Regions from separate parts of the Streptomyces sp. PL-25 genome, predicted to be linked through region 2. Evidence: riboswitches for the same ligand, from Rfam matches in the RefSeq annotation. Region 2 holds a riboswitch; the other holds the start of a gene.
The links. Region 2 has a riboswitch for fluoride ahead of R4Z62_RS29385 (inorganic diphosphatase). Riboswitches for the same ligand answer to the same signal wherever they lie in the genome.
Positions count from the first base shown of each region.

Region 1: it holds a riboswitch for fluoride, as region 2 does, so the genes downstream of both, R4Z62_RS02980 (NUDIX hydrolase) here and R4Z62_RS29385 (inorganic diphosphatase) in region 2, are expected to answer to the same signal.

Region 1 covers NZ_CP136997.1:689,373-694,069, forward strand. Annotated here, with positions in the region: gene R4Z62_RS02955 (proton-conducting transporter transmembrane domain-containing protein) at 1-643, shown strand, start outside; gene R4Z62_RS02960 (universal stress protein) at 696-1,157, shown strand; gene R4Z62_RS02965 (DUF190 domain-containing protein) at 1,216-1,566, shown strand; gene R4Z62_RS02970 (DUF211 domain-containing protein) at 1,611-1,895, shown strand; gene R4Z62_RS02975 (hypothetical protein) at 1,892-2,437, shown strand; fluoride riboswitch at 2,519-2,582, shown strand; gene R4Z62_RS02980 (NUDIX hydrolase) at 2,613-3,128, shown strand; gene R4Z62_RS02985 (diacylglycerol/lipid kinase family protein) at 3,153-4,124, shown strand; gene R4Z62_RS02990 (manganese efflux pump MntP) at 4,159-4,697, opposite strand, start outside.
Region 2 covers NZ_CP136997.1:6,605,875-6,610,571, reverse strand. Annotated here, with positions in the region: gene eno (phosphopyruvate hydratase) at 1-768, opposite strand, end outside; gene R4Z62_RS29390 (2,3-bisphosphoglycerate-dependent phosphoglycerate mutase) at 822-1,544, opposite strand; gene R4Z62_RS29385 (inorganic diphosphatase) at 1,579-2,079, opposite strand; fluoride riboswitch at 2,126-2,191, opposite strand; gene R4Z62_RS29380 (hypothetical protein) at 2,317-2,646, shown strand; gene R4Z62_RS29375 (MFS transporter) at 2,669-3,844, opposite strand; gene R4Z62_RS29370 (hypothetical protein) at 3,841-4,290, opposite strand; gene ettA (energy-dependent translational throttle protein EttA) at 4,314-4,697, opposite strand, start outside.

The DNA.
Region 1 (4,697 bases), 5.9 Mb from region 2:
GCTACGGGTGATCAGCGCGGGTCTCGAACCGCTGGTGCCGCGGGACGCCACCCTGGGCGCGCTGGTCTCGCCCTGGGTCGTGCAGCCCGTCTTCGCCGGGTTCTCCAGCCTCTCCCCGAGCTGGCTGTGGGTGGTGATGCCGGTGCTGTGCGCGGGCGTCCTGGTGCTGCTGGTGGCGGCCTCGCGCGGCGGGGCCCTGCGGGTGCGGCGGGTGCCGGCGTGGCGTTCGGCGAGCGGCGGTGTGCACGGCGACGATCGGTACACCCCCTTCGGGTACGCCAACCCGACCCGGCGTGTCCTGGGCGCCGTGCTGCGCACCCGCACCCGCGCCACACCCACCGGCATCGCACCCGCCGTCGCCGCGCGACCGGGCACCGGGGACCCTCCGGCACCGGAACCGGAAGGGGAACCGGGACCGGAGGGCGCCGGGCCGGTGCGCACGGCGGCGACCGGAGGCACCCTCGACTACGCGTCCGACGTGGTGGAGGTCGTCGAGGTGTATCTGTACCAGCCGTTCTACCGTCCGCTGCGCGCGCTGGTGGCCGCGGCCAAGCGCCTCCAGTGCGGCCGCCTGGACGCCTATCTGACCTACATGCTGATCGTCCTGGTCGGCGCCCTGGCCCTCGTGGCGGCCCTGTCATGACCGGCCCTGCGGCGGTCGTTCCCGCGGCCCGGCCCGGTGAAGGAGGAAGCCGATGACCGCGTCACCGTTCCACAGGATCCTCGTCGGCTGGGACGCCTCGCCCGCCGCCCGCGCGGCGCTGGCGGCCGCGGTGGCGCTGGCCGGCGACCGGGGCGGCGTCCTGGTGCGCGCCGTGCTCGTACCGTCCGAGCACACCGAGACCGGCGGTGAGCGCACCCGCGACCTCGGCGCCCAGCGCGCCTGGGTGCAGGAGCGCTTCGACCGGGCGTGGCAGGCGCTGCCGCCCTTCGCCGGGCAGCTCCGACTGGACTGGGGCACCGGCACGGACATCGCCGCCGACCTCGTCGCGAGTGCCGCCGAGCACGGCTGCGACCTGATCGTCCTGGGCCGCCACGGCGCGGACAGCCATCTGCGGGCCCGGCCGCTGGGCGACGTGGTGCGGCGGGTGACCGAGCGGGCCGCCCTGCCCGTGCTCGTGGTCCCCGCCGCGGCGCCCCCCGAGGACACCGGGTGAGAACGCCCCCGCACCCGGCACTTCCGAGCAGTACATCAACCGAACGGAGCAACCGCACATGAGCAGGCACACCCGCCCCGGCCTGAAGGTCACCGTCTTCGTGGGCGAGAACGACACCGTGCACCACAAGCCCCTGGCCACCGAGATCGTGCACCGCGCGCACAAGGCCGGCATCGCCGGGGCCAGCGTCTTCCGCGGGGTCGAGGGCTACGGGGCCCACTCCCGCATCCACACCCAGCGCATCCTGTCCCTGAGCGAGGACCTGCCCATGGCGGTCGTCTTCGCCGACTCCCCGGAGAAGGTACGGGCGTTCCTGCCGGAGCTCGACGGGATCGTCTCCGAAGGGGCGGCCATCCTGGAGGAATGCGAACTGGTCCGCTTCACCCCGGACGACCGGTCCGACGCGTAGGCACACCGACAGGACACGCAGGCACTCCGACAAGGACACCGCTCATGCCGATCCGCCGACTGGTCCTCGATGTCGACATGGCCATCAGCGAGCCGAGCCTCACCCATCTGGCGCAGAAGATCGAGAACGTGCCGGGCGTCCAGGCCGTCAACATCTCCGTGACCGAGATCGACGTCGAGACCATCGGGACCGACGTCACCATCGAGGGCGACGCCCTGGACCTGACGGCCATCCAGCGGGCCATCGAGCACGCCGGTGCCGTCGTGCACAGCACCGACGAGGTGGTCGCGGGCGCCTACACACTCGACCGGACCCCCCGCAAGAGATGACCGTCTCCCTCACGAAGGCCGCCGGGGCCGTCCGGCTCCCCCTCGTCCTCGGGATCACCGACGGCCTGCTCAACGCCCTCACCCTCGCCTCCGCCTCCCTCACCGGGTCCGGCACCCCGGTCAGCTGGAGCCTGGCGGTGCGGGTCGGCTGCGCCGCGCTGGTCACCGCCGCCTTCACCGTCATGGTGGCCGACTACGCCGAACGCCGGGCCCATCTCGCGCACATCACCCGGCAGCTCAGCCTCGGCCGCGGCCGGAAGATGGCCGCCACGCACCTGGGGCGGCTCGCCCTGCTGCGGTCCTGGCGCGCCGCGCTCGTCGCCTGTGTGTCCAGCTTCGCCGGGGCCGCGCTGCCGCTCGCGCTGGGCGCGGTCCTGCCCGGCCCGCCGTGGATCGTCGTGGCACTCGCCGTCCTCGCCCTGTCCTGCCTCGGCGCCATGCTCGCCCGTCTCCTGACCGCCCGCCCCGTCCTGTGGGCGCTGGCCATGGCGGCGGGCGGCGTCGCGACCACCTGGGTCGGCATCCGGCTGCGCATCGCGTGACCGGCCGGGCCGCGCGCGGGGTCCGCCGGACCGCGCGGAGGACTTGCGGACGGACCGGGGACGTACGCCACAATAGGAGGGCATCGCCATGGCGATGGGGCTCGCCACAACCGCAGGACCTCCTGCTGATGGCCTCTACCGGTAACACCCGCACATCATCTGCGAGGAGATCGGCATGAGGATGCCCGACGATGTCCTGCTGCGCTGCTCCGCCGTCGTCTTCCGGGGCGAGTCGGTGCTGCTCGTCCACCGCACCGCCCGGGGCGCGGACGACTGGGTGCTGCCCGGCGGCACCCCCCGCGCGGGCGAGAGCATGGTGGCCTGCGCCCGCCGCGAGACCCGCGAGGAGACCGGCCTCGCGGTGGAACCGGCCCGGGTCGCGTTCGTCCTGGAGGCCGTCGACCCGGACACCGGGCGGCGGACCGTGGACCTGGTGTTCACCGCAGACGGCGCGCCCGGCCAGACGCCCTCCTCCCGTGAGGAGGGCATGACGGCCGAATTCGTGGCGTTCTCCCGGCTGCGCGCTCTCGACATGAAGCCGCCGCTGGCGGGCCATCTGCCGGGCCTCTTCCACCGGGGCGGGCGCCGGTACGCGCCCTACCTGGGCAACCTGTGGCGCCCGCGGAACGGCACGCGGGTCACCCGCGCCCTGTCGGCGCCGCCCCCGCTCCCCCCGTTCCGTTCCCGGTGACGTCCGGACGGGGCTGAGCGCGCCATGGCCGCGGAGCGGCGGGGCCGTCCGGCGCCGACGGGGCGCGCGGACCCGTCCCGCATACGGCCGCTGCCCGGCGGGGCCGGACTGCGGGTGGTGGCCAACCCGGCCGCCACCGGCGCGGAGCGCGCCCTCGCCGAGCTGCGGAGCCTGCTGCCCCGGGCCCGCCCGGTCACCGTCCGCTCCCCCGGCGGCCTGCCCGCCGCCCTGGAGGCGGCCGCCCGGTCGGCGGCCGAGGCGGGCGGGGCGCTGGGGGTGGTCGGCGGCGACGGCTCGGTCAACGCGGCGGCCCGCGCCGCGCTGCGCCACGGCCTCCCGCTCGCCGTCTTCCCCGGCGGCGCGCTCGACCACTTCGCCGCCGCGGCCGGTCTGCGCTCCGTCTCCGTGGCGGCCACCGCCGTGGAAGAGGGCCGGGGAGCGGCCGTCGACGTGGCCCTGATCGGCACGCCGGGCGCCCACCGGCCGCCCCGGGTGTTCCTGAACACCTTCGCCCTGGGCGCCTACGCCGATCTGGTCCGCTTCCGGGAACTGGTCCGCCCCCGCTGCGGACGGCGGGCCGCCACCGCGCTGGCGCTGCCCTTCGCGAGCGGCACCGCCCGGCCCTTCGCGCTGCGCCTGGACGGCACGCCACGCCGCCTCTGGCTGCTCTTCGCGGGAAACGGCGTGTACCGGCAGCACTCCCTGCACGCCCTGCCGACGCGCGAGCGGCTGTCGGACGGCCTGCTCGACGTGCGGCTGCTCGACGCGGACGCCGGGCAGCGGCACGGCCGGCTGGTCGCCCTGCTGGCCGAGGCGGTCGACGCACCGCACGCGCTCGCCCTTCCCGAACAGCACGTCGTGCCCCGGCTGCGGCTGGCCGGTCTGCGCGGCCTGACCTACGCCTACGACGGCGAGGCGGCCGCCGCCCCCGACACACTGACCCTGACGGCGGCGCCCGCCGCCCTGCTCCTGTACCGTCCGGTGCCCTCGAAGTGACCGTACGGCCGGGCGACGCGGGCCCGGAGCCGCGCTATGTCCCGGTCGCCTCGTGCACGCCGACACCGATCAGCACGGCGGCGGCGACGGCGGGCGACCAGGCGCCGACGACCCTGGCGGCCACCCCGGTCCCCAGTCTGTTGCCGAGCCAGATCATCGCGTAGCCCCAGAACGTGACGGCCGCGGCGACGCCCCACAGCGGGACCGCCGCCGAGACCGTGGCCCCGAAGCCGTTGGCGACATTGGTGAACGACAGGCCGACACCGAGCAGCAGGCCCTGGCGCGGGCCGGGGGGTGCGGACACCGGCGGTGCGGTGCGGTGGACGCGGCGGGGCCGTACGTACATCTGGTACAGGTAGAGGAGCGCCACCGACACGAGCACCCCGCACGCGACCAGGCCGGCGGCGGCCGGGGGCACCCGGCGGGAGACGAGGTCTCCGCCGTACGCGCCCAACAGAACGCTGGCCAGGCCGACCGTGTTGACGAGCGCGTTGATCCGGTGCGGGAACCTGATCCCGGCGACGCCGTAGGCGAGGCCCACCCCCCAGTTGTCGAAGTTGGCGGCCAGGCCGA
Region 2 (4,697 bases):
GTCGCCGTCGCGGAACTCGCTGGCCGCCGGGTCGAGGGCGAGGGCCACGCCGTCCCGGCCGGGGGTGTGGCCCGCGTCGCCGATCGCCTCGGTGAGCAGCCGCAGGACGTCCTCGGGACGGTCGACGGCGGGGGCGAAGCCGCCCTCGTCGCCCAGCCCGGTGGTGTGCCCCTCGGCGGACAGCCGGGCCTTGAGCCGTCCGTAGATCTCCGCTCCGGCCCGCACCGCCTCGGGCAGGCTCGGCGCGCCGAGCGGGGCGAGCATGAACTCCTGGAAGTCGAGCGCGTTCGCGGCGTGGGCGCCGCCGTTGACGACGTTGAAGTGCGGCACCGGCAGCCGCGGGGTGGTGCCCGCGACCCGGGCGAGGTGCTGCCACAGCTCCCGCCCGGCGAGGGCGGCCTCGGCGCGCCAGGCGGCGAGGGAGACCCCGACGACGGCGTTGGCGCCGAGCCGGGACTTGGTGCCGGTGCCGTCCAGTTCGACCAGTGCCCGGTCGAGGTCGGCGGCCGAGTCGAAGGCGCGGCCGGTCAGGGCGCGGGCGATCTCGCCGTTGACGTGCCCGACCGCGGCCAGGACGCCCTGGCCCCGGTAGCGGGCCTCGTCCCCGTCGCGCAGTTCGACGGCCTCCCGGGTGCCGGTGGAGGCCCCGGAGGGCACACCGGCCCGGGTCCGGGTGCCGTCGTCGGTGGTGAGGGTGACGGCGAGGGTGGGGCGGGCGCGGGAGTCGAGGATCTCGACGGCGTGCAGCTCGGCGGGGCGCAGAGTCATGGGGGTCTTCCTCCGGGGTGCGGGGGTGGTGGATCGAGGGCGGGGCGCCGGGGTCAGTGGCCCTCGGCGGCCACCAGGTCGGCGCGGACGGCGCTGCCGGGGTCCAGGTAGGTGCCGTGGCGTACGAGGGGACGCAGGTCGCCGTCGAAGTCGTGGCGCAGGGGTGCGCCGGTGGGGATGTCGAGCCGTTCCGCCTCGTCGCCGGTGAGGCGGTCCAGCACGGCCGCCAGCGCGCGCAGGGAGTTGCCGTGCGCGACGACCAGCACGGTGGCTCCGGTGCGCAGTTGGGGTACGAGGACGTCGGTCCAGTAGGGGACGACCCGGGTGATCATGTCGGCCAGGCTCTCCACGGAGGGCACCGCGTCGGGGCGCAGGGCCGCGTAGCGCGGGTCGGCGCGCAGCCGGGCCAGCGCGTCGGCGGGCAGCGGGGCGGGGCGGCCGTGCAGCGAGCGGCGCCAGTGCCGGTAGCGGCCGGGGCCCGCCTCCTGCCGGACCTCGTGCTTGAGGCGGCCGGTCAGGGCCCCGTACTGGCGCTCGTTCAGCCGCCAGCTGCGGCGTACGGGGATCCACAGCCGGTCCAGCGTGCCGAGGGCGAGGTCGGCGCTGTGCACGGAGCGGCGCAGCAGGGAGGTGTGGACGACGTCCGGCAGGAGCCCTTCGCGGGCGATCGACCGGGCCGCCCGGACGGTCTCGTCCTCGCCCCGGGGGGTGAGGGGCACGTCGGTCCAGCCGGTGAAGCGGCCCTCCGCGTTGGTGGTGCTCTGGCCGTGCCGCATGAGGACCAGGGTGCCCACGGGCCGGGCGCGCGGCTCAGTCACCGGTCGTCCCCGGGGTGGCCGCGGCCCGCTCCCGGGCGGCGCCGATCTCCGCGTACGCCTGCTCGCGGCCCTCCCAGTGGGAGCCCTCGACGGACTTGCCGGGTTCCAGGTCCTTGTAGACCTCGAAGAAGTGGGTGATCTCCAGGCGGTCGAACTCGGGGATGTCGTCGATGTCCCGCAGGGGCGCGTGGCGCGGGTCGTGGGCGGGGACGCAGAGGATCTTCTCGTCCGGGCCGTGCTCGTCCTTCATGACGAACATGCCCACCGCCCGGCATTCGACGGCGCAGCCGGGGAAGGTCGGCTCGCCGGTGAGCACCAGCGCGTCCAGCGGGTCGCCGTCGCGGCCCAGGGTGCCCTCGATGTAGCCGTAGTCGGCCGGGTACCTGGTGGAGGTGAACAGCAGCCGGTCCAGCCGGATGCGGTGCAGTTCGTGGTCCATCTCGTACTTGTTGCGGGACCCCTGCGGGATCTCCACGGTCACATCGAACTCCACGGGAGCCTCCTGGCGACGGGAGCCGTCCTCATGGCACGGCTCGGCTGTTCTGCCAGGGACCGTCAGCGGCATGATGCCGCGGTTCGCGGTGAGCCCCATCACCGACGCGCTGGGCGCCTCCACAGTGTGCCCCATGGATCACCCGCGCGGGTATCCAGGGTACGCCGGACGGAGCAGCTCCGTGGGCGGAGCCCCGCGACGTACGCTGGACGTGCGGGAAGACCCGGGGAGGATGCCATGTCCGGCGCCGTCTCCAGCTCCCACGGGAGCGCGCACCTCACTGTCTCGGCGGGACTCTTCGCGCCCGCGTGGCTGCCGCCCGGGGGCCGGGGCAACGGTCTGCGGGCGGTGTCCTGGGCGCCAGTCGCCGACATCCCCGCGCGCCGGGTCGACGAGGTGCTCGACGCGCTGCGCGAGGCGGGGGTGCCCGCGCACGCGGCGCCCGCGCCCCGGCCGGTCCGGGTCGTGACGCCGGGCGAAGGCGCGCCGGGGACCGTGTGGCGGCTGCGGGTGGGCTCGCAGGCCTACGGGAGGGCCGAGGACGTGCTGATGCGGCTGCTGCGGTGAGCCGCCCGGTCCCGCGCGGCGCTCAGGCGATGTGGCGCACCTTGAGCAGCAGCGGGACCGCGGCCAGTTGCAGGGCGACGGAGAAGACCACCAGGCCGGTGACGGAGTGGTCGTAGAGGGCCCCGAGGGCGAGGCTGCCCGCGCACCAGCACAGGCCGAAGCCGGTGTCGAAGAGGCCGAAGGCGGAGGCCCGGCGGCCGGGGGCGGTCATGCCGGTGAGGGCGGCCCGGACCACGGACTCCTGGGCGGCCGTGCCCAGCCCCCACAGCACCACGCCGCACACGGCGGCCACCGGGCCGCCGAGGAAGACCAGCGGCGGGAAGCACGCCGTCAGCAGGGTCGCGCCCACCACCGTCCGCAGCCCCCACCGGTCGAACAGGCGGCCGAGCGTGAGCGCGGCGAGGGCCTCGGTGGCCATGGCGACGGAGTACAGGACGGGGATCCAGGGGGCGGAGACGACGTGCGCCCGGCCGAAGTGGTAGGCGATGAGCGGGTAGTCGGCGTAGGCGGCGGCGATCAGCCCCATGGCCGCCAGATAGGTCCAAAAGGCCCGGGGGGTGCCGTGCCTTCCGGGGACGTCCCCGCCGGTGTCCAGGCCGGACGGGTCGGGGTACTGCCGCCACGCGGCGGCCAGGACGAGCAGGGTGAGCGCGGCCGGTACGGCGAGCACGGCGAAGCCGGTGCGGTAGCCGCCGTGCAGCGCGAGGACACCGGCCACGACGAGCGGGCCGGTCATCGCACCGGCCGCGTCCAGGGCCTCCCGTACGCCGAAGACCCGGCCGCGGCCCAGCTCGGCGGTGGCGTGGGCGAGCATCGCGTCCCGGGCGGGGGTGCGCAGGGCGCGTCCGGCGCGCTCGGCGGCGATCAGCACGGCGGCCACCGGCCACTGCCCGGCCAGGGCGAGCAGCGGCACCGCGACCATCTGCACCAGGTAGCCGGCGGCGGTGATCGGCCAGTACCGTCCGGTGCGGTCGGCGGCGTGGCCGGACACGAACCGCAATGCGTAGCCGAGGAGTTCGCCGGTGCCCGCGATCACGGAGACGGCGAGGGCACCGGCGCCGAGCGAGCCGAGGAACGGTCCGGTGACGCCGCGCGCGCCCTCGTGGGCCATGTCGGAGAACAGGCTCACCACGCCGATGAGCAGCACGAAGCGCAGCGCGGTGCCGCCCGCCGGGCCCTGGCGACCGGTGCGGCTCACCGCTTCGGGTCCGCCGGTGGCTCCGGGGAGCCGTGCGCGAGCCCGCGGCCCGTGCTCCGGCCGGAGCCGTCCGCGCCGCCGTCCGGCGGAAGGCCGCAGGGGACGTCGGTGACGCGGCGGCGGCGCAGGCCCGCGTGGCGGGCCAGGGCGCGGGCGGCGCCGTGCAGGGTGCGGTAGGCGCCGATCTCGTGCGCGGTGCCCGCGGGGACGGCGACCCAGCGGGCGCGGCGGCCGTCGCGGTGGTGGCGGGCGCGGCCGAGCGGCCGTCCGCCGATCGCGACGACCTGGATGACGAAGTGGCCGGGGAAGAGCGGGGTGCAGGCCAGGCCGCCGGTCCGGGCGAGCCGGCCGAGGGCCTGTTCCTCGCGCAGGTGCCACTCGGCGTTGACGACGGTGACGCGGGCCGTGCGCAGGGCCGCCACCGCCGCCCGGTCGAGTTCTGTCATGGCGCGGTGCTCCTGTCGGGCGGTCAGCCGCGGACCAGCCGCCGGTGCGTGACCGGGTGCGGGCGGGCGGCCTCCTCGCCGAGCCGCTGCCGCTTGCCGGCCTCGTAGTCGGCGAAGTTGCCCTCGAACCAGAACCAGTGGGCGCCGCCCTCCCAGGCGAGCACATGGGTGGCGACGCGGTCCAGGAACCACCGGTCGTGCGCGCTGATCACGGCGCAGCCGGGGAAGGCGAGCAGCGCGTGTTCCAGCGAGGCCAGGGTCTCCACGTCGAGGTCGTTGGTCGGCTCGTCCAGCAGCAGCAGGTTGCCGCCCTGCTGGAGGGTGAGCGCCAGGTTGAGCCGGTTGCGCTCGCCGCCGGACATCAGGCCGACGGGCTTCTGCTGGTCGGCGCCCTTGAAGCCGAAGGT